Regions from separate parts of the Rothia sp. HMSC065C03 genome, predicted to be linked through region 2. Evidence: riboswitches for the same ligand, from Rfam matches in the RefSeq annotation. Region 2 holds a riboswitch; the other holds the start of a gene.
What was found. A riboswitch is a leader RNA that binds a small molecule or an ion and turns the genes downstream of it on or off. The one in region 2 is predicted to bind thiamine pyrophosphate.

Region 1 (3,357 bases), on a different contig from region 2:
CTCCCCATCGAAAGCCCCGCCTACGTGGCACGCCGCATGTGGAACTACCTCGCAGCGCATAAGGGGCGGGCCCTCTACACCTTCGTCATCTACATGGTCAGCACCCTCATGGGTGCAGTGGTGCCTCTGCAGATTGGTGCCACCGTGGACGACGTGGTGGCGGGCAAGTTCTCCAGCTACCCGTGGCAGCCGATTCTGATTATCCTGGCGGCATTCATCGTGCAGGCGATAACCCTCATGGTCTCCTCGTACAGTGCGGCGCGACTGGGTGCGCTCGTCACCCGTGACGCCAACCAGGACACCCTCGACGGCACCCTCGACCTGGACGCACGCACCGTGGAAGAAGCCGGTAGCGGTGACCTGCTCACCCGCGTGACCGACGACCTCTCCTCGGCGGCGAAGTCCGTCAGTGAGGACCTGCTCGGCGCGATTTACGTGGTGCTGTACTTCCTGATCTCCACCATCTCGCTAGCGGTTGTGAGCCCGGCAATGGGCCTGATCATGCTGCCCATGATTGCCGGTCTTGCCCTCATCATGTCGAAGATGCTGCCGCTCATGGCGGCACGCAACCAGACCGCCCAGGAGCGTGTGAGTGACCTCAACAGCGTGCTGACCGAGAATATCCGCGGCACCTCCACGATCCGTGAGCTGGGCGTTCATACCGCCCGCGAAGACGCCTTCGCCGGTGAGAACAAGCGCCAGTTCGCCGCGCAGCTGGGCATGGTGCGCATCCGCCAGCTGTACTTCACCGTGGACGCCATCAACGCATGGATTCCCACGGTTCTGTGTATGCTCTGGGGCGCCGCCTGCGTGGCTCTCGGCTGGGCAAGCTGGGGCGCCGTGGCGACCGCCTCGGTCATGGTTTTCAGTCTGCGAACCCTCGCCGACATGCTGAACCACCACGTGAGCAGCCTGCGCATCATGCTCGTGAACATGGGCCGCGTGTTCGGTGTGGTGTCCCTGGCGAAGAAGCAGCGTGAGGAGCGTGCACAGCACCGCGCCGAAGCGTTCGCCGCCGTCTCGGATGAAGCCGTGAAGAACCCGGAGTACGCCATTGAGTGTACCGACGTCTCCTACGGCTACTCGCCGGACGCTCTCGTTCTGGAAGGCATCAACCTGAAGATTCGCCGCGGTGAGGCGCTCGCCCTGGTGGGCCGTTCCGGCTCGGGTAAGACCACCCTGGCTCGTCTGATTGGTGGTTCGCTGACCGCCCTGGAAGGCACCATCACCGTGATGGGTCGCCCGGTCGGTCACGGCGACTTCCCGACCGATGCCGCCGCCGATGGCCGCCCGCGCCTGCTGGTCTGCACCCAGGAAGCGCACGTCTTCTTCGGCACCCTCGCCGATAACTTTACGGTGGTCGTGCCGGATGCAACCGTCGAGCAGATGCGCGAGGCACTGGACGCTATCGGTGCCCGCTGGTGGCGCGACCTGCCGCAGGGCATGGATACTGTCGTGAGCGGCGCGGATTCGCCTCTGACTCGTGACCAGATTCAGCAGCTGGCGCTGGCACGTATTGTGCTTGCTGACCCGCACGCCGTGATTCTGGACGAGTCCACCACCCAGCTGGAGCTCGCGGACGCAACCGAGTCCCTGAGCGCCGTGCTGGCGAACCGTGCGGTGCTGATCATTTCGCACGATGCGCGTATCGCCTCGCTGGCTGACCGCGCGGTCCTGCTGCACGAGGGTAGGATCATTGCGGAGGGTTCACCGGCAGAGATTTTCGCCCTGACCTAAACCCGGCTGATAGTGCCCGGCACTGCGTGAAGCGGTGCCGGGCACTACGTGTTTAACGGCTGGTTTCCGTACAAAGGTGCGCTGAAATCGGCGGCGGGGAGCCCTTGCAGCAACGCAAGGCTCAAACGAAAATTTCGGAGAGATTCACTTGTCACCCGCAAAACTTTCAGCTACTGAGAATCGTTGTGATAACCTGGCAGAGCGATATGGGGTGCCTTGAGACGCCCGCGACCCGCTAACCCGCCCAACTGACCGCCCAACGAAGGGCTACGGCACAGCGAAGAACTACGGCACAGCGGACGCACGAAACGGTGTAAGAACACTCAAGGCTGAGAGAATCACCCATTGAACCTGCTCTAGTTCGAACTAGCGAAGGGATTATCGATAATGGCAGAGCAGCCTACCGCGCCCGCGTGCGCACCCACCACCAACCCTGTACCCGGCGCGAGCGCCTCCGGAACCTCCCGGGCACCCCAGACAGCTCAGGTACCTCAGGCAGCTCGGGTGCCGAGGGTTCTCTCCATTGCTGGAACCGACCCCTCCGGCGGTGCAGGTATTCAGGCGGACCTCAAGTCCATTGCCGCATCCGGCGGTTACGGCATGTGCGTGACCACCTCACTGGTCGCCCAAAACACGTGCGGGGTTCGTGAAGTATTCACCCCGCCCCTGGAATTTTTGACCGCGCAGCTTGCCGCCGTTTTTGATGACGTCACGGTTGACGCCGTGAAAATCGGCATGCTCGGCGACGCGGACACGATCCGTACCGTCCGCACCTGGCTGAGCGAGCACCCCGTGCCCGTGGTCGTGCTCGACCCGGTCATGATTGCTTCAAGCGGTGACCGTCTGTTGCAGGCGGAAGCGGAGCAGACGCTGCGCGACCTCGTGCCGCTCGTGAATGTGATTACCCCGAACATTCCGGAGCTCGCCGTGCTCTGCCAGAAGGAGCCCGCCCAGACTTTCGATGAGGCGCATGAGCAGGCGGCAAACCTTGCGGCGGCGACCGGAACCACCGTGATTGTGAAGGGCGGCCACCTGTGCGGTCAGGACGCCGGTAACACCGCGGTCTTCCCGGACGGCACCTGCGCGCACGTGCGCACCCCGCGTCTGGACAGCCGCAATACGCACGGCACCGGATGCTCCCTGTCCTCCTCGCTGGCAACCCGCCTGGGCGTGGAGCTGCTGCAGCACACCGAAGCCGCAGAATCTTCTGCGGGCGAGAAGAACACTCTGACCAGCGACGATACCCACCGCGCCCTGCAGTGGAGCACCCGCTGGCTCCACGAATCCATCGCCGCAGGTGCCGGATTGCAGGTCGGCTCCGGTGAGGGCCACGGCCCGGTGGATCACGCCGCCCGTGCTCGCCGCCTGGAGGCTGCCGCCTCCGCGTACCCGTGGCACCACCTACTCGCCACCACCGACTCTGAGGGCAATACTCTTGACGGCACCAGCCCGGAGCGTCTGCTGCCGGTCAGCCCCGTGCCCGCCGGTGAAGCCGTTGTAAAGCCCGCCGGTCCGTGGACCGCCGCCCTCTGGGCAGCCGGTGGCGAAACCTGGCACCAGATTCTGGACCTGCCTTTCGTACGCGCCCTCGGTGACGGCACCCTCGACGAGGACCTGTTC
Region 2 (3,357 bases):
CGTCGAGTAGGTGGGTGAGGCGTAGGCGGGTTGCGAGTTCGTTGGTGCGGGCGGTGAGGTCGTCTTCGTTGAGGGGGTTGCGGGTGAGTGCGGCGAGTCGGCGGGGGCCGAGTTCGAGTTCTTCGCGTACGGTTCCGCGGATGAATTGGTATTCGGGTTCTTGGAAGACGTAGCCGATGCGGCTGAGCATTTGGGCGGGGGTCCAGGTGGGCACGTCCCAGTGGGCGCGCTCGTTGTCGTGGTTGCTGCCGCGCTCGCCGCCGTGGTTACCGTCGTAATTACGCAGCGCGTCGGTGGCGGTGAGGGTGCCATCGGGTGCGGTGAGGAGCCCTGCGAGGGTGAGGGCTAGGGTTGATTTGCCGGCGCCGTTGGGTCCGAGCACGCTGAGGTGTTCGCCGGCGTGCAGGGTGAGGTTGATGCCGCTGCGCAGTACGGGCAGGTCGGTGGGTACGGGTGCGGGGGTGTCGCCGAGGCGTTTGATGGTGCGTCGGCGTGCGCGTCGTTGTTTGGGGGTGGGTTGTGCGCGGGTGATGCTGAGGTTTTCGGCGCGAAGTAGCGCCTCGCCGTGCTCGCCGCCCTGGTTATCGCTGTCGCTCTGCGGTGCACGCGGCACGTAGTTGGGTACCCACACGCCCGCGTCGATGAGGTCTTGGCGGGCTTCGGTGAGTACGGTGTCGGGTACGCCGTCGTGGGTGATGGTGCCGCCTTCGCCGAGCACGATAATGCGGTCCATGTGCGGTGCCCAGATGCTCACGCGGTGTTCTACGACGAGCAGGGTCGCTCCGGTGGCTTGCGCGGCGGCAAGGATGCTGTCGCGTACTTCCTGCACGCCGGAGGGGTCGAGGTTGGCGGTGGGTTCGTCAAGGATCATGGCGCCGGGGTGCATCGAGAGGATGCCCGCCAGGCCGAGGCGCTGCTTCTGTCCGCCGGACAGTGCGCTGCTGGGGTGGTCGAGGGGCAGGTGGTTGAGTCCTACTGCGGTGAGGGCTTCGGTGACGCGGCCCCAGATTTCTTCGCGGGGTACGCGCAGGTTTTCGGGGCCGAAGGCGACGTCGTTGCCGACGGTTGCCATGACGATGGAGGATTCGGGGTCCTGCTGCATCATGCCTGCGGTGCCGCGTGCTTCGGCGGGTGCTTGCCCGTTGATGGTGATGGTGCCGCCAGCGGATTCGCCGTCGTCATCGTGGAGCACACCGGCGATGGCGTGCAGGAGCGTCGATTTGCCGGCACCGGAGGTGCCCAGCAGCAGGACTTTTTCACCGGGGTTGATGGTGAGGTTGAGTCCGCTGATGACGGGTTCTGGGCGTCCGGGGTGGTGCCAGCTGAAGTTGTTGAGCTCGATGCGCGCCCCGCGCGGTGTTGCTTCCATGATGGTTCCTTAGCCTTTTGTGTGGCTGCTGTTGTGTGCCGAGTGGTGACTCGTGGTGAGTGACTAGTTGGTGGCTAGTTGCTGGTGGTTAGCGGCGGGTCTTGCCGGATGCCAGCGAGGAGAGCACACCGGTCTTGGCGAGGTTCTGCACGAGAATCCACGCGAGGAAGCCTGCGATGACTGCGCCGGAGATGACGGCGCACGCTACGTAGATGATTGCCTTGACCGGTTCCATGTCGGGGTAGTAGATGAAGATTTCGTTAACGCCCATGAACAGGCCGCTGAGCGCACCAGCGAAGATGGCGACGGTTGCGTTCCAGCGGCGGTAGCGGAAGATCGCGAAGGCGATTTCAGCGCCGACGCCCTGGAAGAAGCCTGCGATCAGGATTTCACCACTCCACGCGCCGCCGGTGAAGAGCACGGAGATGAATGCTGCGACGATTTCACCGAAGAGTGCCGCACCGGGCTTGCGGATGAGCAGGCCGCTGAGGGTGCCGCCAAGCAGCCATGCGCCGGCGACGATGGGGCGGAATTCGGGTGCTGCTACGAGTGCAGTTTTGGCGGCGGGGCCGACTGCGATGTCCCAGATCCAGAAGATGACGGCGCAGGCTACTGCGATAACTGCGGCGATAACGATTTCGTTGACTCGCCAGCGCAGGTTCGGCTTCTTCGTTTCTGCCTGGGTAGATGCCTGGCTAGATGCCTTGGAGGCGGGGGTTACGTTCTGCGACATTGGTGGTCCTTCCTTCGTTGGAAGGGGAATGTCCTCGCCCTCTGAATGGACGAGGGCATTGAGAAGAAATTCGACTCCCTACGCCGGTACTAACCGGATCAGGTTCGAGGGTCTGCTTAGCACTCTCAGCGCCTCGGTGGCGCTCCCCTGTCGTTTGGGGTTCCTTGTCCGTACCGTTGTGGTGCGGGTGGGAACCCAGGTTCGATTGTAGGCGTGTCTGGCTGTTCGCGCCAATTTGCCGCTTTTTGTTTTCTTCTTCTGCCCGCATTACAGAATTGCACGGTGTACAATTTTGGGACGGAGCGGCTCCAAGGCGGCACGAACGTCTTAAACCCTATACGCTAGGGAGTGGCGCTCTTTTCTCACCCAACCCCGAAGGGGTTCACGGGCAGGACGCCGCATCGTATACAGCTAAGGAGATACACATGAACCCCGTCGCTAAGCTTGCTATTGCGGGTATCAACATGGGCGCTGCTGCCCTGGTTGGTAAGGGCCTGGGCGCAGCCTGGACCAAGGCTACCGGCAACCAGCCTCCCGCCATTTCCCACGACTCTGAAGACACCCTGCGTCAGGTCATCCTCTGGACCGTTCTGACCTCCGTCGTGGGTGCTGTGGTGAGCTTCGGTATTGCTCGCCTGCAGCGTCGTTTCTTCAACTAAGGCTTTGCGCTTTCCGCGCGAAAGTTCATGAACTAGGCGGTACGTATCTCCACTCGGTACGTACCGCCTGGTGTTCCATCTTCAGCACGCCCGCCCTACTTCAGCCGGTTTCATGCCGCCGCTACGCTGAAGCGCCACCTCGGCATCCGAAAGCACAACTATGACTATTTCTTCTCCCCGCCGTAAGACGAAGGCTCAGCGTAGGGTCGTTGACCACGCGAATAGCCGCCGCTCGATCGCGTCCTGGGTCATGTGGGATGTTGGCTCGTCGAGCTTCGACTCGATTATGACGACCTTCATCTTCACCGTGTACCTGACCAGCAGCTACTTCGGCACTCCCGAAGAGACTTCTTCGGCGCTGTCTTTGGGTCTGACCATCGCCGGTTTCCTGATTGCTATCCTGGCGCCGGTCACCGGTCAGCGTAACGACAAGTCCGGCAGAGGCATCTTCTGGCTCGGTGTGAACACCATGCTGCTGGTCGGTTCGATGGCGGCGTGCTTCTTCGTGGGCCCCACCCCGCAGTACCTGTGGCTGGGTGTCACCCTGATTTCTGCGGCGAGCGTGTTCAGCGAGTTCGCGTACGTGAACTATAACG

Region 1: linked by a shared signal. The riboswitch ahead of HMPREF2605_RS07030 (bifunctional hydroxymethylpyrimidine kinase/phosphomethylpyrimidine kinase) and the one ahead of HMPREF2605_RS03285 (ECF transporter S component) in region 2 are both predicted to bind thiamine pyrophosphate.

Annotation. Positions count from the first base shown of each region.
Region 1 is NZ_KV832006.1:330,993-334,349, forward strand. Features, by position in the region: gene HMPREF2605_RS07025 (ABC transporter ATP-binding protein) at 1-1,737, shown strand, start outside; TPP riboswitch at 1,935-2,133, shown strand; gene HMPREF2605_RS07030 (bifunctional hydroxymethylpyrimidine kinase/phosphomethylpyrimidine kinase) at 2,125-3,357, shown strand, end outside.
Region 2 is NZ_KV831986.1:14,990-18,346, forward strand. Features, by position in the region: gene HMPREF2605_RS03280 (ABC transporter ATP-binding protein) at 1-1,369, opposite strand, end outside; gene HMPREF2605_RS03285 (ECF transporter S component) at 1,458-2,102, opposite strand; TPP riboswitch at 2,161-2,261, opposite strand; gene HMPREF2605_RS03290 (DUF4235 domain-containing protein) at 2,528-2,761, shown strand; gene HMPREF2605_RS03295 (MFS transporter) at 2,922-3,357, shown strand, end outside.